Regions from separate parts of the Limosilactobacillus ingluviei str. Autruche 4 genome, predicted to be linked through region 3. Evidence: predicted binding sites of a transcription regulator. Region 3 holds the regulator's gene; each other region holds the start of a gene.
The links. Region 3 encodes Rex, which represses fermentation and respiration genes when NADH is low (regulators of the CRP and FNR family bind a similar motif). Its sites were predicted from a motif close to TTGTGAANTANTTCACAA; they were not measured.

Region 1 (8,229 bases), on a different contig from region 3:
GATCATCTGTGGCGGACCAGCTACGGGGTGGGGAAGCCGGGCACCCATTTTGCTCACCCGTCTTTTTATTAAGGGGGATTATGATGACAAGGGCTTTAACTGACTGGTTAAAATTACAAAGTTTAACCCAACAGATTGATCAAGAGCTGACCGCCGCGTTGCAAACGCTGGTCGATCAGATCAGCTTAAATGAATTTTACGTCTTGCACTTTTTGGCGCAAGCCGAGGGACAGCCCCTGCGGGTCAATGATTTAAGTGCCAAATTAGGGCTCAGTCAAAGCGCGACCTCGCGGATGCTGACCCGCTTTGAACGGACCTGTGAGGTCATTGAACGGCAGCCCAGCAGCGTGGATAAGCGAAGCGTCTTGATTCATTTGACGCCAGCGGGCTGGCAGTATTTGCAAAATGCAGAACGGGTGGTGGCACCAATTTTAGCCAAATACCACCCCGTGTTGGAACGGTTAACCGTGCTCAAAGGAGGAGCATGAGTGAACCAAAAGTAATGTTGGTAACGGGCGCATCAAAGGGGATCGGCCTGGCGACGGTAATTCAAGCTTTAAAGGCCGGCTATGCCGTGGCGGCAACGTAGCGGAATGCGGCTCGGTTAACGGCGCAGGTAGCCCAGGCCGCCCCGGATCAGCAAGCCCAGTTTTTACCACTGGAAATGTAATTTGAAGCTCCCAGCATTCAAGCGGCGGTTGCCAAGGTAATGGCGCGGTGGGGCCGCTTAGACGTCCTGGCCAACAACGCGGGGTATGCCATTTTAGGGGCCTTTGAAGAATTTTCCTTGGCCGAAGTCAAGCAAAATTTTGACGTTAACGTCTTTGGGTTAATGCAAATGACCCAAGCCGTCCTGCCGATCATGCACGCCCAACAGCACGGCCGCATTATTAATATTGCTTCCATTTCTGGAACGGTGGCCGGCCCCAGCCAGTCCATTTATTCGGCAACTAAGGCCGCGGTCATCATGATGAGTGAGGCGTTGGCGGCGGAAGTAGCGCCGTTTGGGATTCAAGTTACGGCGGTCGGCCCGAGCGGGGTGCGGACGGACTTTTTAGATGGGCGTTCGATGAAGCGGTCTGCTAAGACGTTGCCCGAGTATCAAGTTGTGGCGCAGACCATGACGGGCTTAGGCCAACTTAATCACCACCAAAGCGGCGATCCGGTCCTGGTCGGCCAAGCGATTGTCAAATTGGCCCAACTGGCCCACGCTCCGCGCCGCTTGTATTTAGGGAATTGGTCGGTTGCCGCGTTGCAAACCAAGATTGAAGAAGTCGTCAATGAGGTTAACCAACACCTGGACTTAACCCAAAGCATCGATCACGAATGATCAAAGAGGATGAGGAAGATGGAAGTATTTGATTTATTGACCCAGCACGTTTCAGTGCGGGATTTTGAAGCGACTCCGCTGTCAGCGGCGATCAAACAACAATTATTAACGGCGGCCCACGCGGGCTCGTCGTCTAATTTTGTGCAGGCCACTTCGATTATTGAAGTGCAAGCTCCGGCGCTGCGGAATGAATTGGCGGAAATTTCCCAAAGTGCGGCCTATGTCAAAAAAAGTGGGGCCTTTTTCGTCTTTGTGGCGGATCTGTACCGCCAGGCCCATTTACTGGAAGCTGCGGGCCAGCCGGTGGTGCCGGTAACGAATTTGGAATCGTTTTTGGTCAGCGTAGTTGATACCACGATTGCTGCGGAAAACATGGCCGTCGCCGCAGAAGCGCAGGGCTTGGGGATTTGCTTTATCGGTGGCCTGCGCAATGACTTGGCCCGGGTGGCGGAATTGTTGCACTTACCCAAGTATACGGTGCCGTTATTTGGGTTGACGATTGGCGTTCCCCGGACGAAAAATGGGGTCAAGCCGCGGTTACCGCTGGCTAACTTTACCGCCGTTGACACCTACCCGGCGGCCCAGTTTACGGAGTTAGGGGATTATGATGAAGTAGTCCGTGACTATTATTTGCACCGGCCCAGCCACCCGAAGGACACGGACTGGACAACGACTCAGCGGGACTTTTTTGCGACCCTGCGCCGGCCAGCCGTCGCCGCCTTTGTAAAGGCGCAGGGGTTTGAGCTTACGCGTTAACTCAGAATTAATTTTACTAAGGGGGAAGAGGAAATAGTAACGTTATTTTTAGCGCCGAGCAGCGGTTCATCCCGTAAAGCGCGGGCGTGGCTCACGGCGCACCAAATTCCGTTTGTAGAGCGCAATCTGGCAGTCGAACCGTTGAGTTTAGCGGAAATTAAGTCGATTTTGAAAATGAGCGAAAATGGGATTGACGATATCATTTCCAAACGTTCCAAGGCTTACCAAGCCCTGGACATTGAGCTGGATGAATTATCATTAAGCCAGCTGACGACTTTGATTCAAACGCACCCCGGCTTGGTGCGCCGGCCGATTATCCTGGATGATAAGCGGATATTGGTGGGTTACAATGAAGATGAGATTCGGCGCTTCTTGCCCCGGCAAGTGCGGCGCTTAGAATTGGCCAAGGCCCAGCAAGCAGCGTTGGGGTAAAAAAACAGGCGGCTTCCGCCCTGATTAATTCGGGGAGGAAGCCGCCTGTTGGCGTTTTAGGCCCGGCGCAATTTTAAGAGGCCGCTGAGCAAGAGCCCTAGGCAGGTGAACGGTAGCCAGGCAAAGCCCAGTGAGTACCACGGCAGCCAGTGACTAGCGGCAGTGACCAGCGCTTGAATCGGTGCAGTGTGCGCCAAAACCGGCGGTAGATCCTTAAAGAGGCTTAAAAAGGCCGGGAGAGCCGTTAGCCCAACGGTTAACCGAAAACTGGTCCGATCTAAGCCCAGCCAGGGGGTTAAAATTCCCAGGACAATTAAGGCAATCACGAGCGGGTACAGGAAGGTCAGGATGGGGGCCGACCAGGCGATGATCAGATCTAACCCGAGGTTAGCGATCAGAAAGGAACCGCCGCAGGCCAAGCGTAAAAAGGTCCGGTAGCTAATACGAGGGAACAGCTGGTTGAGGGCTTGGGCAAAGGCGGCCACTAACCCCATCGCGGTCGTGATACAAGCCAAAATGGTTAAGACCGCCAACAACCCGTCCCCTAAGCTGCCTAAGTAGTGGTGGGCAACTTGCGCCAGGGTGATGCCGCCGTTGGCACCGAGGGCAAATTTTGCCCGGCTGGTAGCACCCAACCAAATCAAGCCGAGGTAGATAATTGCCACACTCCCCATTCCGATCAGCCCACTTTTGATGGTCGCCCACGAGACCGCGGTCCGATCGGTGACCCCTAACTCATGGATGGCGGTAATGATCGTCATCCCAAAGATTAACCCGGCCAGGGCATCCATCGTGTTATAGCCCTGCAAAAAGCCATTGGCAAAGGCCGCTGGGCGGTAGCTCCCTAGGGCGGCCAGGTGGTGCGCTTGACCGAGGGGGTGGCTAAAGGCCAGGGCAAAGATTACGGCTAGAATCAGCAAGAATAAGGGGTTTAAGTATTTCCCGATCAAAGCGGTGATTTTGCTTTCTTGGACCATCGCCAAGTAGGTTAAGCCAAAGAAAAGGCCAGTATACAGCAATAATCCGCCGCCTTGCCAGTGGGCCGGCAAAAACGGGGCGATCCCGATCGTATAAGAAACCGTCGCCGTGCGGGGCGTGGCCAGCAGGGGACCGATCGTCAGTTGTACCAATAAGATCAGCGGCAAGGCGCCCCATTTGCCCAAGGGTTTCGTGAGCTCATACAGGCCGCTGGTTTTGGAAAGGCCCAGGGCTAAAAAGGCCATCAGGGGCAACAAGACCCCCGAAAGCAAGAAGCCGCCGGCGGCCGCCAGCCAGTGTTGCCCCGCCAATTGGCCGAGGTGGACCGGGAAAATCAAATTTCCGGCCCCAAAGAGCATCCCAAAAAAGAGGGAACCTAGCACCAAATAATCTTTCCAGGTGAGTTTTTGAGTCACAATGATAAATCCTTTCTATGGGAGGACGCTGCTGATCCCCCGGTTAGTATTTACTACGTTTTGTTTTGGTTGACACGAAAGGTAATTATACCATATTGGTTTGCCAGCTGGGGCGATCCAAAAGTGTTCATTAAGCACAGCAACCGGCCTGGCCTAGTTTCTAACCACTAGTTGAGGTTAGGGAGCAAAGTAGACCAATATTTTTTTAGGGGTCACTTAGGACGAGTTTGCATTTACTTTCACATGCTCTGAAGGCGGTTCCATTGTCGCTTGGTTGGGAAAACGCCCCCCCTTGATTGGGATATTATTCACAATTATAAACTTAAACAGTGGATAAATACCTATATTTCAAGGTATTAGACTTGTTGACTTTTTCACATTCGTAAGTTAAAGTAAGAACCGTAATCAAGTACAAGCACAGATCAGAGTTCAAGGAGGACTGTTTAGAATGGCTAAGCAGAATGAAACTCAAGTTACCCAAGATCCAAAGGCCCGGGCCGAAGCAATGGTGGACGCCTTAGTTAAAAAGGCCCACGCGGCTTTAGACGTCATGCAAGGTTTTGACCAAAAGACGGTTGACTACATTACCCACCAAATGGTCGAAGCTGGGCAAGACAAGCACATGGAGTTGGCGATTGAAGCCGTAAAGGAAACCGGCCGGGGAGTGGTCGAAGATAAGGCGATCAAGAATATGTTCGCAACCGAAGAAATCTGGCACCACATCCGCAAGCACCACACGGTCGGGGTGATTGAAGACAACAAGGCCGATGAATTGATCACCGTTGCCGAACCACTGGGGGTCTTAGCAGGGATCACGCCGGTGACCAACCCGACGTCGACGACTTTGTTTAAGGCGATCATTGCGATGAAGACGCGTAACCCGATCATCTTTTCCTTCCACCCGCAAGCCTTAGAGTGCTCCCGGCATGCGGCTAAGATCGTCCGCGATGCAGCGATTGCAGCGGGGGCGCCAGAGGGGGCAATTCAATGGATTGACGAACCAAGCCGGGAAACCAGCACGGCCTTGATCAACCACCCTGGGATTGCCTGCACCTTGGCAACTGGGGGTCCAGGGATGGTTAAGGCGGCTTACTCCACGGGGAAGCCAGCCTTAGGGGTCGGTCCTGGGAATGGGCCCGTCTACATTGAAAAGAGTGCCAACCTCGCCCGGGCCATTAACGACCTGGTCTTATCCAAGACCTTTGATAATGGGATGATCTGTGCCACGGAAAACAGTGCCGTGATTGATAAGGAAATCTACGCCGAAGTGAAGGCCGGCTTAGAAGCCAACCGGGTTTACTTCGTGCCAAAGCAAGATCACGCCAAGTTGCGGACGACGATGTTTAATGAAAAGACCGGGGGCGTCAACGGGCCGATTGCCGGGATGTCAGCAATGAAGATTGCCGAAATGGCGGGCATTAAGGTTCCAGCCGACACGCAAGTCTTAGCCGTTGAAGTAGAAGAAATCGGGCCCAAGGAATTGCTGTCCGGTGAAAAGTTAAGCCCAGTCTTGTCAGTTTACCAAGCCCAAAGCAAGGACGATGCCTTTGCCAAGTGTGAAGCCTTGCTCAACTACGGGGGCTTGGGCCACACGGCGGCCATTCAAACGACTGATATGGACCTGGCCCGCGAATATGGGGTCGCTATGAAGGCGTCCCGGGTAATCGTTAACTCCCCATCGGGGCTAGGGGGCATTGGGAACATCTATAACCGGATGACGCCATCGTTAACGTTGGGGACCGGTTCATGGGGGGAAAACTCAATTTCTCACAACGTCACCGATTACGACCTGCTTAACATCAAGACAATTGCCAAGAGGCGGAATAACATGCAATGGATCAAATTACCACGAATTTACTTTGAACGCGACTCCGTTCGTTACCTCAAGGACATGCCAAACATCAACCGGGTCTTCATTGTTACGGGCCCATCGATTTACGCGCACGGCTACGTTGATGTCGTAGTTGATCAATTGAAGTTGCGGCAAAATGATGTTCAATACTTGGTCTTCTCGGACGTCGAAGCTGACCCATCGACCAAGACGGTTGAAAAAGGGGTCGCCTTGATGAAGTCCTTTAAGCCCGACACGATTATCGCCCTCGGGGGTGGTTCGCCATTGGACGCGGCCAAGGGGATGTGGATGTTCTACGAAGACGAGAATGCTTCCTTCTTTGGCGCTAAGCAAAAGTTCTTGAACATCCGTAAGCGGGCCTACCGCTTTGACAAGCCAAGCAAGGCCCAAATGGTCGCTATTCCGACAACGTCCGGGACGGGATCCGAAGTAACGCCATTTGCCGTTATTACTGACTCCGAGACCCACGTTAAGTACCCATTGGCTGACTATGCTTTGACGCCAGACGTGGCCATCGTGGACCCGCAATTTGTCGACACGGTACCAAAGGGCAACATTGCAGCTTCTGGCTTGGACGTCTTGGCCCACGCGATGGAATCCTACGTTTCCTCGATGGCGTCCGATTACACCCGGCCACTGTCCTTGCAAGCCATCAAGCTGGTCTTCCAAAACCTGACTAAGTCTTACAACGGGGATCCGGAAGCCCGGGCGGCGATGCACAATGCTTCGACGTTGGCGGGGATGGCCTTCGGGAATGCCTTCTTAGGGATCAACCACTCGATTGCCCACAAGTTGGGTGGGGAATTTGGTTTGACCCACGGGATCTGCATTGCCATTACCATGCCGCACGTCATCAAGTTCAATGCGACCCTGCCAAAGAAGTTCAGCACGTGGCCGAAGTACGAAGCCTTCCGGGCGGAAGAAGACTACGCGACGATTGCCAAGACAATTGGCCTGACTGGTGACAGCAACCAAGCCTTGATTGACCAACTGTGCGAAAAGGTCAAGGAATTGGCCCACTCCGTTGGGGTCACCTTGAGCTTGAAGGCTTGGGGCGTTGACAAGGCCCACTTCGACCAAGTGGTTGACAAGTTAGCCGCCTTGGCCTACGAAGACCAATGTACGACGGCCAACCCGCAAGAACCACTGATCAGCGACCTGAAGCAAATCATGATTGATGAATACGACGGCAAGGGTGTCGAAACCAAGTAAGCCGTTGGTAATTCACTAGCTAAAAAGCCCTGGTGAGCACTACGCTCGACCAGGGCTTTTCGCGTTGATCGTTACTTGAATTGATCGACGGGGCCGAGGTAATCAGTATCAATCCCCAACCATTTCTTGTTGATTTGGCGCAAGGTCCCATCTTTTTGTAAGACTTTGAGGGCGTAGTTGATTTTCTTAACCAGGGTGCGGTCCTTTTTCCGGATTCCCACGGCGACTTCGTCTTGGGGAAAGACGTCCGAACCAATTAACTTATAGTCATTGGAACCAGCGAGGTGCTTAGCGTAGTAACCACCATAGACCGTCCCGGTTAAGACCCCGTCGATGCGGCCGGCTTTAAGATCCAAGAAGGCCGAGTTGTTGTCTTGGTAGATAATCCGGCCTTTGACGTAGCGCTTCAGCTTAGCGGGGTACTTGTAAAAATCAGTATAAGCGGTCGAACCTTGTTGCAGACCGACCACTTTGCCTTTCATATCAGCAAAGGAATTGATCCCGGCATCCTTGCGCACTACCAAGGATTGGCCGCTGCGCTCATACACCCGGCTGAAGGCTTGCTGTTTGGCCCGGGCGGGGGTGGCGGTGTAGCCATTCCAGATGACATCAATCGTGCCGTTTTTAAGTTCGGTTTCCTTCATCGCCCAATCGATCGACTGGAATTCGGGCTTGAGGCCCAAGACTTTGCAAACGGCGCGGGATAAATCAACGTCGTAGCCGACTAGCGTCCCATTCTTTTGCCGGAAGTCCATCGGCACAAAACTGTCATCGACCCCGATCAGCAGGGTCCCCCGCTTCTTGATTTGGGTCCATTGATCACTTTGGTCCGCCCGTTGGTTGGCCAAGCTGCCGACGGGACTAATCAAGAGACTTACGATTAGGGTTGCAATCAAACTGAAACTGATTAACCAACGCTTTTTTTGCATAAACGCTCCTCCTTTAGTTGTCATTAACGTAAACAAGAATAAAAAAGCACCCCCACCACCAAAAAATGGTGACGGGGGCGCTTGGCGCGGTCCCACCCCGGATCCCTGCTTTTTCACAAAACCAGACTCAGTAGGTTCAATCATTAAACCCGTGGGGATAACGGCCGCCGACCGGCCCACGCTTACTGCCTTCAGCGGGGCAACTGACAGGGGTGATTCACTTTACCGGTTTGGTCGGCTTTCACCAGTTCCGACTCGCTGGACAAATCAAGTCAAGTTACTAGTCTGCTCGTGGTTGTTAATGATAATCTAATCGAATTCTCA
Region 2 (8,229 bases), 790 kb from region 3:
CTGCTAGTCTTAAACAGCTAGGACCGTGTACTTTTTAGTTAAGAAATGAGGGACCAACCGATGTTAAGTCAGCAACAACAACTGCAAGCCGTGCAGGCCTTTGCGCAAGAAAAGCTTGGCCACGATACAACCGGGCATGGCATGGATCATTTAAAGCGGGTGGCCCGCTTAGCCAAAAAAATTGCCCAAGCGGAGGGGGTTGATGCTTTCTTACCAGTCGTGGCCGCTTATCTTCATGACACGATTGACGAAAAACTTTTTGCGGATGTTCAGGCGGCTGAGGCGGCCGTGGAAAAATTCCTGGGTCAGCAAGAATTCTCGGCGGACCAACAAACCGAAATCATGCAAATTATCACGCAAATGTCATTTGCCAATACGTTGGATGGTTCGCGGCCCCAACTATCATTGGCCGGCCAAATTGTTCAGGATGCGGATTGGCTGGATGCATTAGGGGCCATTGGGATTGCCCGGGCAGTTTATTATGGGGGCAAGCATCGTGAAAAACTATATGATCCTCAACTATCTCCCCGGGAACACCTAGATCGGGCCGAGTATCGGAACTTAGCTAATGAGACTATTATCAACCATTTTTCTGAGAAGCTCTTTAAATTGGCAGGGTTATTGAATACCAAAACCGCGCAGGCGATCGCTGTTGAACGGGAAACTTTTATGCACCAATTTGTAAGGCGCTTTTTAGCCGAGTGGGAAGGGGAGGCCTAAACAAAATCCTTTTTCATTTGCTAAATGTGTGCTATTCTAAACTTACAAATTGAAAGCGATTGCGAGGAGAGATTTTATCATGGCAGGAAATGCACCATTATCAAAGTTGAATTTGAGTCCCCGGATCATTCAGTGGTTTAAGGAAGAAATGCATCTTCAACCGGGTCAAGGCATCAAATTTTTTGGGAAAGTCTATGGCGAAACGAATGCCCATACTGGCTTTTCGGCGGGGATGGCCCGGTGTGACCATCCCAACAAACCGGTGATTGACACGGAAGTCGATGGCTTACACTTCTATGTTCAAGCGGCTGACTACTGGTTCTTTGAAGGGCTCGATGCACAAATTGATTACGATGAAGGGATTGATGGGCCATCGTATTACTTTACACCAAATGATGGTAGCAAATTAGATACGGTGGCATCAGCGTCGGTTAAGAGCCAACACACTGATTGCAATTACAATTAAAGTCTAAGAGACCTTACTAAGACGGTGGCAGTGCCCCGTCTTTTTTCTTTCAGTAAATTATTTACTAAAGTTGTCACTGCGAATGGTCAACTGAAGGGGCTGGAACTAGGGTTTGTCATCGTGTTAGACGGGTAGGAAGTGTTCTGGAAGTTAGTCAACTTTGGGCGTAGCGATTGAGAGATGGGGGATAGTGGTTGCTTTAAACACCCGTTCGTGATGAACGAATTGGACCAACGGATGTATATTTCGTGGATAGAGCTTGGCGCGGCTCGTTAGTTTGGCGGGGTAGTAACTGGCAGTTTGCCTTGCAGTTGGCTTGGAGTTATCTGATAAGAAGATAAAATTTGCGGGTTTTTAGCTGGTTTAGAGCCGTCAAGGGGGTGTTTTTCCAAGCTAAGCTTACGTGAAAACTTGATCGCGGTGAGATCACAGACCAGGCTATAAATCGATTTCCCTTGCCAATATCAACTTTCAAATTTGTGAAAGCGATAACATTAGTTAAAAAACCAAAAAAATTTAGTGAACATATTTATCGGTCAAAAAGAGGCGAACATGATTAAACCGGTGATAGATAATTGACAAAAGCGGCAATGTTTGTGAAGAATCTCAAATTGGGGAAAGTATTTTTTTACACAATATTGACTTAATTTCAAAAAGATTTATATTATATGTAAGCGCTAACGAAATAAAGGAGGGCATTGATAATGACACAATTAGACTTTGAAAGTCTCAAGCACACACCAGAATACGAGACTTTGCAAGTACTGAACAACGATGGGGAAGTTGTGAACCCTGACTTGATGCCAGACTTATCTGACGACCAATATGTTGACCTTTACAAGCAAATGCTTTGGTCACGGGTTTTGGGTGACCGTTCAACGAAGCTCAACCGTCAAGGTCGGTTAGGCTTCTTCGCTCCAACCGCTGGGGAAGAAGCCAGCCAAATGGGGACGAGTGCCGCAATGGACAAGGGTGACTTCTTGTTAACGGCATACCGGGACATCCCGCAATTAATCAAGCATGGCTTACCAATGGAAAAGGCCTTCATGTGGTCAATCGGTCACGTTAACGGGAACGTTTACCCAGATGGTTTAAACGCGGTGCCACCTCAAATCATCATTGGGGCCCAATACGTTCAAACCGCTGGGGCAGCGCTTGGTTTGAAGAAGAGCGGCTCAAAGAACGTTGCCTGGACCTACACTGGTGATGGTGGGACTTCTCAAGGTGACTTCTACGAAGGGATTAACTTTGCTGGTTCCTTCAAAGCACCAGCGTTGTTCGTTGTTCAAAACAACGGTTACGCAATCTCTGTTCCACGTCATGTTCAATCTGCAGCTCCTGTCTTGGCTCAAAAGGCTGTTGCTGCTGGGATTCCAAGTGTCCTGGTTGACGGGATGGATATCCTGGCTGTTTACGAAGTTACCAAGCAAGCACGTGAATGGATTGCGGCTGGTAACGGGCCTGTCTTAATTGAAACGATTTGTTACCGGTTCGGGGCTCACACGTTGTCTGGGGACGATCCAAAGCGTTACCGTGAAAAGTCTGAAGAAGAAGAATGGTTTGCAAAGGATCCACTGATTCGGATGAAGAAGTTCTTGGAAAACAAGGGCCTTTGGGACGATGAAAAAGAAGCTGCCTACAAAGATGAAGTAGAAGCTGAAATCGAAAAGGCAATGGCAGTTGTTGAAAGTCAACCGGTACAAAAGGTTTCTGAATTCCTTGAAGCAACCTTTGACGAAACGCCAGCGGCAATTGAACGTCAGGTTAAGGAATACCAAGCTAAGGAGGGCAACTAATCATGGCTAAATTAACAATGGTTAAGGCGATCACGGACGCCATGGACGAAGAATTAGCCCGTGATGACAAAGTTTTAGTTTTCGGTGAAGACGTTGGTAAGAACGGTGGGGTTTTCCGGGCTACCGATGGTTTGCAAGAAAAGCACGGTGAAGACCGCGTCTTTGATACGCCATTGGCAGAATCTGGGATTATCGGTCTGGCAAATGGGTTAGCCTTTACTGGTTGGCGTCCAGTACCAGAAATCCAATTCATGGGCTTTATTTTTGAAGCCTTTGACCAAATCGCCGGCCAAATGTCTCGTGAAAGCTTCCGGACGGCTGGTAAGTTGAAGATGCCAGTTACCATCCGGACTCCATTTGGTGGTGGGGTTCACACGCCGGAACTGCACTCCGATAACTTGGAAGGGTTAGCTGCACAAACGCCAGGTCTGAAAGTGGTTATTCCATCAGGTCCTTACGATGCCAAAGGTTTGCTGATTTCTGCCATTCGTTCTGATGACCCAGTTATGTTCCTGGAACACATGAAGCTTTACCGTTCCATGCGTGAAGAAGTTCCTGATGGTGCTTACACGGTTCCGTTGGACAAGGCAGAAGTTAAGCGTGAAGGTACGGATGTTTCCATTATCAGTTATGGTTACATGCTGCAAGAAAGTCTGAAGGTTGCTAACAAGTTGGCAGCTGAAGGTATCAATGCCGAAGTTCTGGACTTGCGGACAGTTGCGCCATTGGATGAAGAAGCAATTCTGGCAACGGTTAAGAAGACTGGAAAGGTTGTCTTGGTTCAAGAAGCTCAACGTTCTGGTGGCGTAATGAACCAAGTTGCTTCCTTGATTTCTCAAGATGCAATCCTTTCCCTCGATGCTCCAATTAAGTTTGTTGGCGCTCCTGACACGCCATACCCATTCAGTGATGCCGAAGATCAGTGGCTGCCAAATGCGGAAGACATCGAAAAGGCTGTCAAGGACACCGTCAATTTCTAACGAGGTGAAAGAGTAATGAGTAGCAAGTTCCAATTTAAGTTACCAGACGTTGGTGAAGGGATGGCCGAAGGGACCATCGGTGAATGGCACGTTGCTGAAGGTGACACCATTAACAAGGACGACGATCTGGTTCAAATCGAAAACGATAAATCAGTTGAAGAATTATCTTCCCCAGTTACCGGGAAGGTTACCAAGATTCTGGTTCAACCAGATGAAACGGCTACGGTTGGGCAAGTCTTGGTTGAATTAGAAGTTGCTGATGGGGAAGGAAATGTTGAAGAAGGCGCTGAAGAAGCTGCTGCGCCAGCCCCAGCTCCAGCTCCTGAACCAGCTGCCACGCCAGCTCCAGCTCCGGCCGCTGCGCCAGCTCCAGCTCCAGCTGCTCCGGTCGCAAAGGCTGATCACAGTTTACCAGTATTGGCCATGCCAGGGGTACGGAAGTACGCACGCGAACAAGGGGTTGATATTGCGCAAGTTGCCGGGACTGGTAACCACGGCCAAGTTCTCAAGGCTGATATTGATGCCTTTAAGAACGGTGGTGGCGCTGTTGCCGCTGCGCCAGCGCCAGCTGCTACGCCAACGCCTGCTGCGAATACGATGGCAACAGCAACGGCTGCGCCAGCTGCTGCCCCAGACTGGCCAGAACATGCTGAAAAGATGTCAGCTGTGCGGAAGGCTACGGCTAAGGCAATGATTAAGTCTGTCAGCGAAATTCCAATGATTCATGTCTTCGACGAAGTGGTGGTTGACAAGATGTGGGATCACCGCAAGAAGTACAAGGAATTGGCCGCTAGTCACGATGTTCACCTGACATTTATGGCCTACATGACAAAGGCTCTGGCCGTTATCATGAAGGAATACCCAGAATTTAACGCTAAGGTAGACATGGCTAACATGGAAATCCACTACCGTGACTACATCAACGTTGGGATTGCCACGGATACGGACAACGGTTTGTTTGTACCAAACATCAAGAACGCTGATCAAAAGAGCCTGTTTACAATTGCAAAGGAAATTTCCGCAAACACGGCTAAGGCTAAGGATGGTAAGCTGAGTGGTGCTGACATGGCTAACACAGGGATGTCAATTACGAATATTGGTTCCATCGGTGGCGGTCACTTTACACCAATCATTAACTGGCCAGAAGTTGCTATCTTAGGGATGGGGAAGATTTCTGAAGAACCAGTTGTTGAAGATGGCTTGGTAAAGGTTGCCAAGGTCTTGAAGCTTTCGTTGGCAGCTGACCACCGGATCCTTGATGGTGGGACGGTTCAACGGGCAATGAACCGGCTGAAGGAATTGTTGGCTGACCCTGAATTGTTGTTAATGGAAGGATGATTTAAATGGTTGTAGGAGACTTTCCGATTGAATTAGATACGATTGTCATTGGTTCTGGCCCTGGTGGTTACGTTGCTGCCGTTCACGCCGCTGAACTGGGGCAAAAGGTAGCCGTCGTGGAAAAGGAAGACACTTTAGGTGGGATCTGCTTGAACGTTGGTTGTATCCCATCCAAGGCAATCATTCAAGTATCCCACAACTACCGGACTAGTTTAGACAACGAAGACCAAGGGATCAGTGCGGACGTTAACTTAGACTTTGCCAAGGTTCAAGGCTACAAGCAAAGCGTAGTTCAACGGATGACGAATGGGGTTGCTTACCTTTTCAAGAAGAACAAGATTGAAGTACTGCGGGGGACGGCCTACATTAAGGATGCCCACAACATTCGGGTAATGAATGATGACCATGCCCAAACGTATACTTTCAAGAACTTGATTATTGCGACGGGGAGTCACCCAATTGAAATCCCTGGCTTCAAGTTTGGTGGCCGGATTATCGATTCAACGGGCGCGTTGGCATTGGACAAGTTGCCAAAGAAGTTAGTTCTGATTGGTGGGGGTTACATTGGTTGTGAATTAGCCTCTGCTTATGCCAACTTTGGGACTGAAGTTACCATTATTGAAGGTACTGACCGGATCTTGCGTAATTACGACAAGGAACTGACGGCACCGGTACTGAAGAACTTTAAGAGCAAGGGCATTAAGGTTGTTACGAATGCTATGGCTAAAGAAGCGAAGGATAATGGTGACAGCGTTGATGTAACGTATGAAGTTAACGGTAAAGCGGAAACGATTAATGCAGATTACGTTTTAGTTTCCGTTGGTCGGAAGCCAAATACGCAAAATATTGGTTTGGAACAAGTTGGCATTGAGACCGATAAGCGGGGCTTGATTCCGGTTGATGCTTCAGGTAAGACTTCAGTTGATCATATTTACGCAATTGGTGACATTGTAGCCGGCCCAGCTTTGGCTCACAAAGCTAGTTACGAAGGTAAGATTGCAGCGGAAGCAATTTCCGGGCAACCGTCCGTGGTTGATTACCATGCAATTCCAGCTGTATGCTACGTGGATCCAGAAGTTGCGTCGACTGGCTTAAGTCCTGAAGAAGCCAAGGAACAAGGCTTAGACGTTAAGACGGCGAAGTTCCCATTCACTGCTAATGGTCGGGCAGTTTCCATGAAGGCAACCGAAGGCTTTGCTCGTTTGGTCTTCATGAAGGACACTGGTGTCTTAGTGGGGGCTCAAATTGTTGGGGCTGACGCTTCGAACATGATTGCTGAATTGACGTTGGCAATTGAATCAGGCAATACGGTTGAAGACTTAGCTTTGACCATCCATGCGCACCCATCATTGTCCGAAATTATGATGGACGCCGCTGATGTTGGTTTAGGAATGCCAACTAACATCTAAGACTATTATTTTGAAAAAAGAGAGTGAGAAAGATGCAATATTTAGCAATGCCGTCGAATGATATCCGTCGTAATTTGGCTACGGAACAGCACTTGATGAACAGTGATCACATGCAAGTCCCATTTATGCTCTTCTATATTGAAGACTCATGTATCATTGTTGGTCGAAATCAGAACACGTTGGAAGAAATTAATCAAAAATACTGTGAAGAACATGGTGTTACGATTACCCGGCGGCTTTCTGGTGGGGGTGCAATGTACCAAGACATGGGGAACTTATGCTTTAGCTTCGTAGTTCCATCTGAACAAGTTAAGTTTGGGGAATTTAAGGAGCTGGTTAAGCCGGTTGTGGAGGCCCTCCACGACATGGGAGCGACAGGAGCAGAAGTTACCGGACGAAATGATATTGTGATTGATGGGAAGAAATTCTCAGGTAACGCAATGTACTCACGCGATGGCAAGACTTTCTCACACGGGACGTTGATGTATAACGTGAATACGGATGTTGTAGCTGAAGCTTTGCGGGTACCGAAGGACAAGATTGAATCTAAAGGAATCAAATCAGTTCGTTCCCGGGTTACTAACATCATGCCTTACTTGAAGCCAGAATTCCAAAACCTGACGACACAACAATTCCGTGATGAATTAATTAAGCGGATTATGAAGGTCGATTCAATTGAAGAGGCTCGTCAAAACGAGTACCATCTAACGCCGGAAGATGACAAGGCGATTGAAGCAATTGAAAATAAATGGTACAAGAACGATGATTGGGTTTACGGTAAGTCACCTGAATTTACGGTTCAAAAGCGGAAGCACTTTACTGCTGGGACGATTGATGCTCGTTTCTTAGTGGAACAAGGTAAGATCAGTCAACTCAAAGTTTATGGTGATTTCTTCGGAACTGGCGATGTTCACGAATTAGAAACGATGTTGAAGGATGTCGATTATCGGCCGGCAGCGATGAAAGTAGCTTTGGCAGACGTTGACTTAAACAAATATTTTGTGGGCATTCCACGTGAGGATGTTTTAGATCTCTTAACAGAACAACATTAATGTCATCAACGAAAAAAGAGGGGGTTGGAGATTCCAACCTCCTTTTGTACATATAGAATTTGTTTGGGAGGAATGCAAGATGCCGTGGGAAATCAGTTATTATCAAACGCCACACAACAGCCAAGCACAACCGTTTACCTATGCCGCTTTGACGCAAATTGTTAAGCTAACACCATTTTTAAGTGGGGAAGCAATTCAAATTTTACTAACTAACAGTTACGGTAACTATCCGCTAACGTTTAGTGAGCTCTGGGTAAGCCGGGATTCAGCGTTTAAGGATGCGGTTCGAATTACCAAAGATCAACAAACCGCATTTATCATTCCGGCTGGTCAAGCGCTTGGAATGGACCCCATTGCGTTTAAGGTTGAGGCTGGACAACCGTTATACTTTTGTTTACGCGCAACGACGCCGCAAACTTATGTCGATGTTGCCAGTACGTACGATCCAAGCCTGGTAAATGCGGCGCT
Region 3 (8,229 bases):
TTGCTCCTGGTCGTAGTAGCCGATTTGCAGGCCGACCCCAAACTTAATCTCCCCGCTGATGGCCGGTAGTTTATGCAAGAGGGTCTTGAGCAGCGTGGATTTGCCGATCCCGTTGGGGCCGATGATGCCGATTCGCTGGCCCTTGGTTTCAGTAAAGGAGAAGGGGCCGGCTAAGGGCTGGTCGTGGTAGCCGATTTTTAAATCTTGCACCGTTAACACGTCGTTGCCGCTTGGTTCACCGTAGGTAAAGGAGAAGTGAATGGAGCGGTCATCGCTGACCGGGCGGGTTAAGCGGTCCATTTTTTCCAGCTGCTTGCGCCGGGCTTGGGCGCGCTTGGTTGTCGAAGCGCGGACAATGTTGCGGTTGACAAAGTCTTCTAAGGCGGCAATCTTTTTTTGCTGTTGTTCGTAGTGCTTTAGTTCAGCTTTGAGCTTGTCGGCCTTATGGTGCATAAAAGCAGTGTAGTTCCCGGTGTAGTGGGTCAACGTTTTGTTATCCAGGTCATAGACTTCATTAACGACCTTGTCTAAGAAGTAGCGGTCGTGCGACACGATTAATAAGGCCCCGGCATACCCCTTTAAGTAGTCTTCCAACCAGCTCAAAACCCCCATGTCAAGGTGGTTGGTTGGTTCGTCGAGGATCAACAAGTTGGGGGCTTGGAGCAGGATTTTGGCCAGGGCCAACTTGGTCTTTTGCCCTCCGGAGAGCGAATTGACCGGCATCTCATACATGGCTTCGCTAAAGCCAAAGCCGGTTAAGACCCCGCGAATTTTGGAATCAATGGCAAAGCCGTCCTGCTTTTTAAAGCTGGTTTGCAAGCGATCATATTCGCTGAGAATTTCTTGGTAGGCCGGACTGGTGGCATCCACGCTGGCCAGCTGTTCTTCTAAAGCGTGCAGCCGCTTTTCCATCGCGTGAAGCGGCGCAAAGACGCCGTCTAATTCGGCCCAAATCGTATTTTGACTGTCGAGGCCTTGATCCTGGGCTAAGTAACCGATCGTGACGTTTTTGCCGACGGCCAGGGTCCCTTCATCGGGTTCGGTAATTTGGGCCAGGATCTTGAGCAAGGTCGTCTTCCCTGCCCCGTTGCGGCCGACCAAGGCGACCCGGGCCTGATCATTGATTTGTAAGTTGATATTGTGAAATAAAACGTCCGCCCCAAACCGGCGCAAGACGTCGTGGGTTTGCAATACAAGCATTTTGTCAAAACCTATCTTTCTATCCGTTCTTATCTTCAGTCAATCCAAATTTTACCATGCTTTTTTGCCAACCAACCATAACTTTTCTTGCAATTAGGTTCACAAAGGAGCCGGGAATTGCTAGAATAAGTTGTATGCTAAATTCACAAGAACCATAAATTTTTAGTTGAGGAGGGAATGTGAACATGCCATCTCGGAAAATTCCGCGGGCGACAGCCAAGCGACTGCCGGTCTATTACCGTTACTTGAACGTGCTCTTGAATGCCAATAAGAAGCGGGTGTCATCGACTGAATTATCAGAGGCAGTCCAAGTTGACTCTGCCACGATTCGCCGGGACTTCTCTTACTTTGGTGAATTAGGGAAGCGGGGCTACGGCTATGATGTCGAGAGCCTGTTAAAGTTTTTCCGGGGGATCTTGAACCAAGACAAGCTGACCAGTGTCGCCTTAGTCGGGGTCGGGAGCCTGGGGAGTGCCTTGATGAATTACAATTTCCACCAAAGCACCAACTTACGGATCAGCGCGGCCTTTGATCCGAAGCCGGAATTGGCGAATACGATCAAGAGTGGGATTCCGGTTTATCCGGCGTCTGAATTAAAGAAGCAGATTAAAGAACAACAAATTGACGCGGTCATTTTAACCGTGCCCGGGGAAAAATCCCAGGCCGTGACGGATGAACTCGTTGAAGCGGGGGTTCACGGGATCTTAAACTTTACTCCAGTCCGGTTGTCAGTTCCCAAGGATGTCCAAGTCCAAAATATTGATTTGACGAATGAATTGCAAACCTTGATTTACTTTATTGAAAGCAACAAGGGGCAAGATTAGTTCGCCGCTTTTCCCAAGCGGGTGTGGCTTGGGTTCGTTAGCGCTGTTCCAGCTGAGCTGGGGCAGCTTTTTTGATACCGATGCCAACGGCGCTCTACCAATCGCTCGGCCAATACGTCAAAAAAGGTCAAACTTTTTGGTTGCAATCTGACTGAACCGTGTTATAGTAGAAAATGTAATTAGCACTGAACGAGGTTGAGTGCTAACACTCCTCAACCAGGAGTGCTAAAATTACGGAAACTAGAATTATTATATGGAGGGATTAACGTGTTAAAGCCATTAGGAGATCGCGTAGTTCTGAAAGCTGAAGAAGAAGAAAAGACGGTTGGGGGCATTGTGTTAGCTTCCAACGCCAAGGACAAGCCTACGACGGGGAAGGTTGTTGCTGTCGGTGAAGGGCGGACCTTGGACAATGGTCAACACGTTGCCGTAAGCGTTAAGGAAGGCGATAAGGTCCTCTTTGATAAGTACGCCGGCCGGGAAGTTGAATACGACGGGGGAAAGTACCTGGTCGTTCACGAAAAAGACCTGGTGGCCGTGATTGATTAACCGCCACGATTAAGTTGGCCAATTGATTAAGTTTGAAATTAATTTGAGGTGAAATAAGAATGGCAAAGGAATTGAAGTTTGCTGAAGATGCACGTCGGGCAATGTTGCGCGGGGTTGACAAGTTAGCTGACACGGTTAAGACGACGATTGGACCAAAGGGCCGCAACGTGGTCTTAGAACAAAGCTACGGCTCCCCAACGATTACTAACGACGGGGTGACGATTGCCAAGAACATCGAATTGGAAGATCACTTTGAAAACATGGGGGCCAAGCTGGTTTCTGAAGTTGCTTCCAAGACTAACGACATTGCCGGGGACGGGACGACCACGGCGACGGTCCTGACCCAAGCGATCGTCAACGAAGGGATGAAGAACGTGACGGCCGGGGCGAACCCAGTTGGCATCCGGCGCGGGATCGAAAAGGCTACGGCCGCAGCCGTGGCTGAATTGAAGACGATGAGTCACGATGTCAAGACCAAGGATGACATTGCACAAATCGCTTCGATCTCTGCTGCAAACCCAGAAGTAGGCCAATTGATTGCGGACGCAATGGAAAAGGTTGGTAACGACGGGGTTATCACGATTGAAGACTCCCGTGGGGTGGACACCAGCGTGGACGTGGTTGAAGGGATGAGCTTTGACCGCGGGTACATGTCCCAATACATGGTTACTGACAACGACAAGATGGAAGCTAACCTGGACAACCCATACGTCCTGATCACGGACAAGAAGATTGCCAACATCCAAGACATCTTGCCACTGCTCCAATCCGTTGTGCAAGAAGGTCGGGCCCTGTTGATCATCGCCGATGACATTACGGGTGAAGCCTTGCCAACCTTGGTTCTCAACAAGATTCGGGGAACCTTTAACGTGGTAGCGGTAAAGGCGCCAGGCTTTGGTGACCGGCGCAAGGCCCAACTGGAAGACATCGCAGTCTTGACCGGTGGGACGGTGATCTCTGATGACTTAGGGATGCAATTAAAGGACGCGACGATTGACCAACTTGGTTCAGCCAACAAGGTAACGGTTACTAAGGACAACACGACGATCGTTGACGGGGCCGGGGACAAGGCCGCAATTGCTGACCGGGTTGAACAAATCAAGAAGGCCATTGCCGAAACTTCCTCTGACTTTGACAAAGAAAAGCTCCAAGAACGGTTAGCGAAGTTAGCCGGTGGGGTTGCCGTTGTTAAGGTCGGTGCCGCTACGGAAACGGAATTGAAGGAACGCAAGTACCGGATCGAAGATGCCCTGAACGCTACGCGGGCCGCTGTGCAAGAAGGGTTCGTTCCTGGTGGTGGGACGGCCTTGGTAAACGTTATCCCAGCCTTGGAAAAGGTTGAAGCCGAAACGACGGGTGACGAGCAAACTGGGGTTAAGATCGTAAAGGCAGCCTTAGAAGCACCAGTTCGTCAAATTGCCGAAAACGCTGGGGTTGAAGGCTCAGTGATTATCAACCAACTGAAGAACGAACAACCAGGGATTGGTTACAACGCGGCGGAAGACAAGTTTGAAGACATGGTTGCAGCCGGGATTGTGGACCCAACCAAGGTTACCCGTTCAGCATTGCAAAATGCGGCCTCTGTGTCAGCCTTGTTGTTGACCACTGAAGCTGTGGTCGCCGACAAGCCAGAACCAAAGGACGCTGCTCCAATGAACCCAGCCGCTGGTGCCGGCATGGGTGGGATGATGTAATCCCTTGCCAATTTAACCAAAAGTCGCGGGCGACCGCGGCTTTTTTGCATGCCAAAGAAATTTAGAGGAATGCTTGTCATTTCACTAGCGCTTGCGTTACAATCTACAAATGGCCCCACGTAAATCCGCCATTTGGATTGCGTGGGGTGAAATCTTACAATTGTTTTTTATATAGGAGAGAAAAATGTGGCGATATCTGAAACGGGTTTTGATTGGGAAACCACTGAAAACCCTTGATGAAGGGCAGGCCCACTTGACGAAGTTCAAGGCCTTGGCCCTCTTGTCATCGGACGCTTTATCGTCGGTTGCCTACGGGACGGAACAAATTACGACCGTCTTGGTAACCTTGTCCGCGGCGGCTTTGTGGTATTCGTTACCAATTGCGGCCGTGGTCTTGATTTTGCTGTTGGCAATTACCTTGTCCTACCGCCAGATCATTCACGCCTACCCCAGTGGGGGTGGGGCCTACGTGGTGGCAACGAAGAACTGGGGCGACAACGGGGGCTTGATTGCCGGGGGGTCGCTGTTGGTCGATTACATGCTGACGGTGGCGGTGTCAACGACCTCGGGGACTGAAGCGATTACTTCAGCCATTCCGGCCCTGTATAAGTACTCGGTACCGATTTCGTTGCTCATTGTCTTGGCGATCATGCTCTTAAACCTGCGGGGGATGAGCGAGAGTGCCAATTTCTTGACGATCCCAGTCTACTTCTTCGTGGTGATGATTTCCGTCATGATCATTTGGGGGTTGATCAACATCGTAACTGGGCACGTTGCTTACCACGCCCCAGCTGACTATGGGCACCCCGTAGCGGGGATGTCCTTGGTCTTGTTGATCCGGGCGTTTTCCGCCGGGTCAGCTTCCTTGACCGGGGTGGAAGCGATCAGTAATGCGGTGCCAAACTTTAACGCTCCCAAGGAGAAGAATGCGGCCAGCACCCTGACGATTATGAGTCTGATTTTGGCGGCCTTCTTCGCGGGCATTACCTTCCTGAGCTTTTACTTTGGGATCATTCCTAACCCCCGGGCGACGGTTCTGTCCCAAATTGCGGCGACCGTTTTTGGCGGCCACGGGGTCGGTTTTTACCTGTTGCAATTGGCGACGGCGATGATTTTGGCTGTGGCGGCCAACACCGGCTTCTCGGCCTTTCCGATCCTGGCTTACAATATGGCTAAGGATAAGTTCTTGCCGCACGCCTTTATGGACCGGGGGGACCGGTTGGGGTATTCCAACGGGATTATCAGTCTGGCCGTGGGGGCGATGATTTTGATCGTGATTTTCCATGGGCAGACCAACTTATTGATTCCGCTGTACGCCGTGGGGGTGTTTGTGCCCTTCACCCTTTCCCAATCTGGGATGATTATCCACTGGTTCCGGGAACGCGATGGTATTTGGCTGGGCAAGGCCGCCATTAACCTGGTTGGGGCCTTGATTTCCTTGGCCCTGGTGGTCTTCTTGTTCTGGCAACACTTTAGCAACGTCTGGCCGTACTTGATCATCATGCCAATGCTGCTCTTGTTGTTCCACAACATTCACAGCCACTACCAAAAGGTAGGCAAGCAGCTGCGGGTGGCCGAAAAGACCAAGGTGCAGTTGCATGATTACGATGGGGCGACGGTGATTGTCTTAGTTGGTAACGTTACGCAGGTGACCCGTGGGGCGATCAATTACGCGCGCTCGATTGGGGACTACGTGATTGCGATGCACGTTTCCTTTGATGAAAATCCGGGCAAAGAACACAAAACGGCTAATGAATTTAAGGCCGAATACCCGGATGTCCGGTTCGTTGACATTCACTCGTCTTACCGGTCGATTGCAACGCCGACCCTGCGGTTTGTCGATGTGATTGCCAAACGCGCGGAGGCCAAGAACTATTCGACGACGGTGCTGGTACCGCAATTTGTGCCGAAGCACCCGTGGCAGCTGGCTTTGCATAACCAAACCGCCCTGCGGTTGCGGACCTTGTTAAACAGCCGGCAGAACATCATTGTTTCCACTTACAATTATCACTTACACGAATAACGGCTGGGGCTGGGAGAAAAGACGCTTTTCTTACCAGCCCTTTTGCTTGGCAAATAAGAAAGGATCAGCAAATGCAGAAACGACAACTCGGGGCGACCGTGGCAGGGCTCGGCGGAATTTTATTAATGGCGTCATTTTCCGTGCAGGACAACTGGTTTCATTCTGGCTGGTTGGGGATTTTTGGCAGTGGACTGATTGTGGGCGCCTACTTGAGCTTAAACTGGTCGCAGTGGCAGGCCCACAATCCCCGGGTACGCAAGGTGACCTGGTGGCTGCTGGGCCTCTGCTTGGTCTTGGTGGTTTTACGGGGGCTAGAGACGTTGGTTTAGCCCGCTCCTCCTTCGCCGGGTCAACTTCAGTGCGTAAAAAAACTGCGGCAACTGGGCCGCAGCGGGGAAAGCATCTAATTTTCATCATTGGTCAGGGGCACCTCGTGGAAGCGCGGGGTGCCTTTTTGGATGGTCAACTGGTTGTTAAAGCGGGTGGTTAAGGCAGCAATTTGGGCCTCAACCTGATCTTCATCGACAAAGACGTGGACCGTGACGGCGGTGGCATAATCCGGTGCCGTTTGGGTCAGGGCGGCTTGATTAAGGTAGTAGTTAACTTGGTCGTACAGGGGGTAGGGGACGGTAATATCCAAAGTTGTCTGCTTGATCCGTTTAATTAGGCCGGCTTGGTGAATCGCGCCGGTCGTCGTGTTGCTGTAAGCCCGAATCAATCCCCCGGCCCCGAGCTTGATCCCGCCAAAGTAACGGGTGACGACGGCACAAACGTCGTGGAGGTGCTCTAATTTCAAGGCTTCGAGAATCGGGACGCCCGCGGTCCCACTGGGCTCACCGTTGTCGCTTTCGCGTTGGATTTGATCGTGCTCGCCCAGCAGGTAGGCAAAGCAATTATGGGTTGCCTTGCGGTGCTCTTTGGTGATTTGACTGATGAAGGCCTGGGCGGCGGCTTCATTGGTTACCCGCGCCAACGAACAAATGAAGCGCGATTTCTTAATGGTGACCTCATAGGTCGTATCAGCTGCAATGGTGATGTAGGGTTGGGCTTGGCTCATCGTGCTTTTCCTCCGGAATTAAAATTTGCCCCCTTAAAAAAGTAAAAATTCGCTTTTTTGACGTATATATAAAGTAGGGGGTGAAAAAATGGAAATTGAATTGTTATATGGGCGCCGGGAATTGGTCCCAGCGGCAACGGCCCTGCCCGCGCCAGCGGGGGTGGAAGTCTTACCCACCATGGCAATTGAAGGCCAGCAGGTGCGCTGTTTGCGGTGCAACCAACGCTTTGATCGGGCCGCGGTCGCCTTGCCCAACGCCCAGTATTATTGTCCGGCCTGCCTGAATTTAGGCCGGGTCGCGACGTTAAATAAATTTTACCATGTTAAGGAGCCAAATCAATTTTCGCCGCCGGCGACGGTGCTGCGGTGGCAAGGAAAATTGTCGCCCTTGCAGGCGCAAGCGGCCGCCGTGGTCAAACAACAAATGGGCAAGCACGCCCACCACTTACTATGGGCGGTGACCGGGGCCGGCAAAACGGAAATGACCTACCCGGCAATTGAACAGGCTTTAAAGCGCCGGGAACGCGTGGGGATTGCTTCGCCCCGGATTGATGTTTGTCGGGAATTATACCCGCGCTTTAAGCGGGACTTTGCCCTGACCCCGGCCTTATTGTATGGTGGGGCGTGCGAGCCATATGCTTATCGCCAACTGACCATTTGTACTACTCACCAGTTGCTGCGGTTTTATCACGCCTTTGACCTGCTGATTGTGGATGAAGTGGATGCGTTCCCGTACGCCATGGAGCCGGGCTTGCATTATGCAACCCAACAAGCGCTGAAACCGACCGGGGGGTTATTGTTAATGACGGCCACGCCGGACGCGCGCCTGTTGCGTCAGGTTCGCCAGGGGAAATTATCAATCAGCTACCTGCCCTTGCGCTA

Region 1: a site for Rex is predicted at 4,209-4,226, ahead of adhE (bifunctional acetaldehyde-CoA/alcohol dehydrogenase). Genes of this name have one in related genera too.
Region 2: a site for Rex is predicted at 1,664-1,681, ahead of pdhA (pyruvate dehydrogenase (acetyl-transferring) E1 component subunit alpha). Genes of this name have one in related genera too.

Annotation. Positions count from the first base shown of each region.
Region 1 is NZ_HE997177.1:79,468-87,696, reverse strand. It holds gene BN54_RS10430 (NAD(P)H-binding protein) at 1-72, shown strand, start outside; gene BN54_RS09165 (MarR family winged helix-turn-helix transcriptional regulator) at 84-488, shown strand; gene BN54_RS09160 (SDR family NAD(P)-dependent oxidoreductase) at 686-1,330, shown strand; gene BN54_RS09155 (NADPH-dependent oxidoreductase) at 1,349-2,086, shown strand; gene spx (transcriptional regulator Spx) at 2,120-2,518, shown strand; gene brnQ (branched-chain amino acid transport system II carrier protein) at 2,575-3,915, opposite strand; gene adhE (bifunctional acetaldehyde-CoA/alcohol dehydrogenase) at 4,361-6,976, shown strand; gene BN54_RS09135 (amino acid ABC transporter substrate-binding protein) at 7,048-7,905, opposite strand; gene BN54_RS09130 (ArgE/DapE family deacylase) at 8,227-8,229, opposite strand, start outside.
Region 2 is NZ_HE997173.1:309,468-317,696, forward strand. It holds gene BN54_RS01530 (HD domain-containing protein) at 61-720, shown strand; gene BN54_RS01535 (HesB/YadR/YfhF family protein) at 800-1,186, shown strand; gene pdhA (pyruvate dehydrogenase (acetyl-transferring) E1 component subunit alpha) at 1,891-2,982, shown strand; gene BN54_RS01545 (alpha-ketoacid dehydrogenase subunit beta) at 2,985-3,962, shown strand; gene BN54_RS01550 (dihydrolipoamide acetyltransferase family protein) at 3,978-5,300, shown strand; gene lpdA (dihydrolipoyl dehydrogenase) at 5,306-6,709, shown strand; gene lplA (lipoate--protein ligase) at 6,742-7,761, shown strand; gene BN54_RS01565 (SGNH/GDSL hydrolase family protein) at 7,841-8,229, shown strand, end outside.
Region 3 is NZ_HE997173.1:1,103,790-1,112,018, reverse strand. It holds gene BN54_RS05465 (ABC-F family ATP-binding cassette domain-containing protein) at 1-1,200, opposite strand, end outside; gene BN54_RS05460 (redox-sensing transcriptional repressor Rex) at 1,386-2,024, shown strand; gene groES (co-chaperone GroES) at 2,292-2,573, shown strand; gene groL (chaperonin GroEL) at 2,633-4,267, shown strand; gene BN54_RS05445 (APC family permease) at 4,452-6,290, shown strand; gene BN54_RS05440 (hypothetical protein) at 6,362-6,619, shown strand; gene BN54_RS05435 (YigZ family protein) at 6,694-7,347, opposite strand; gene BN54_RS05430 (ATP-dependent helicase ComFA) at 7,436-8,229, shown strand, end outside.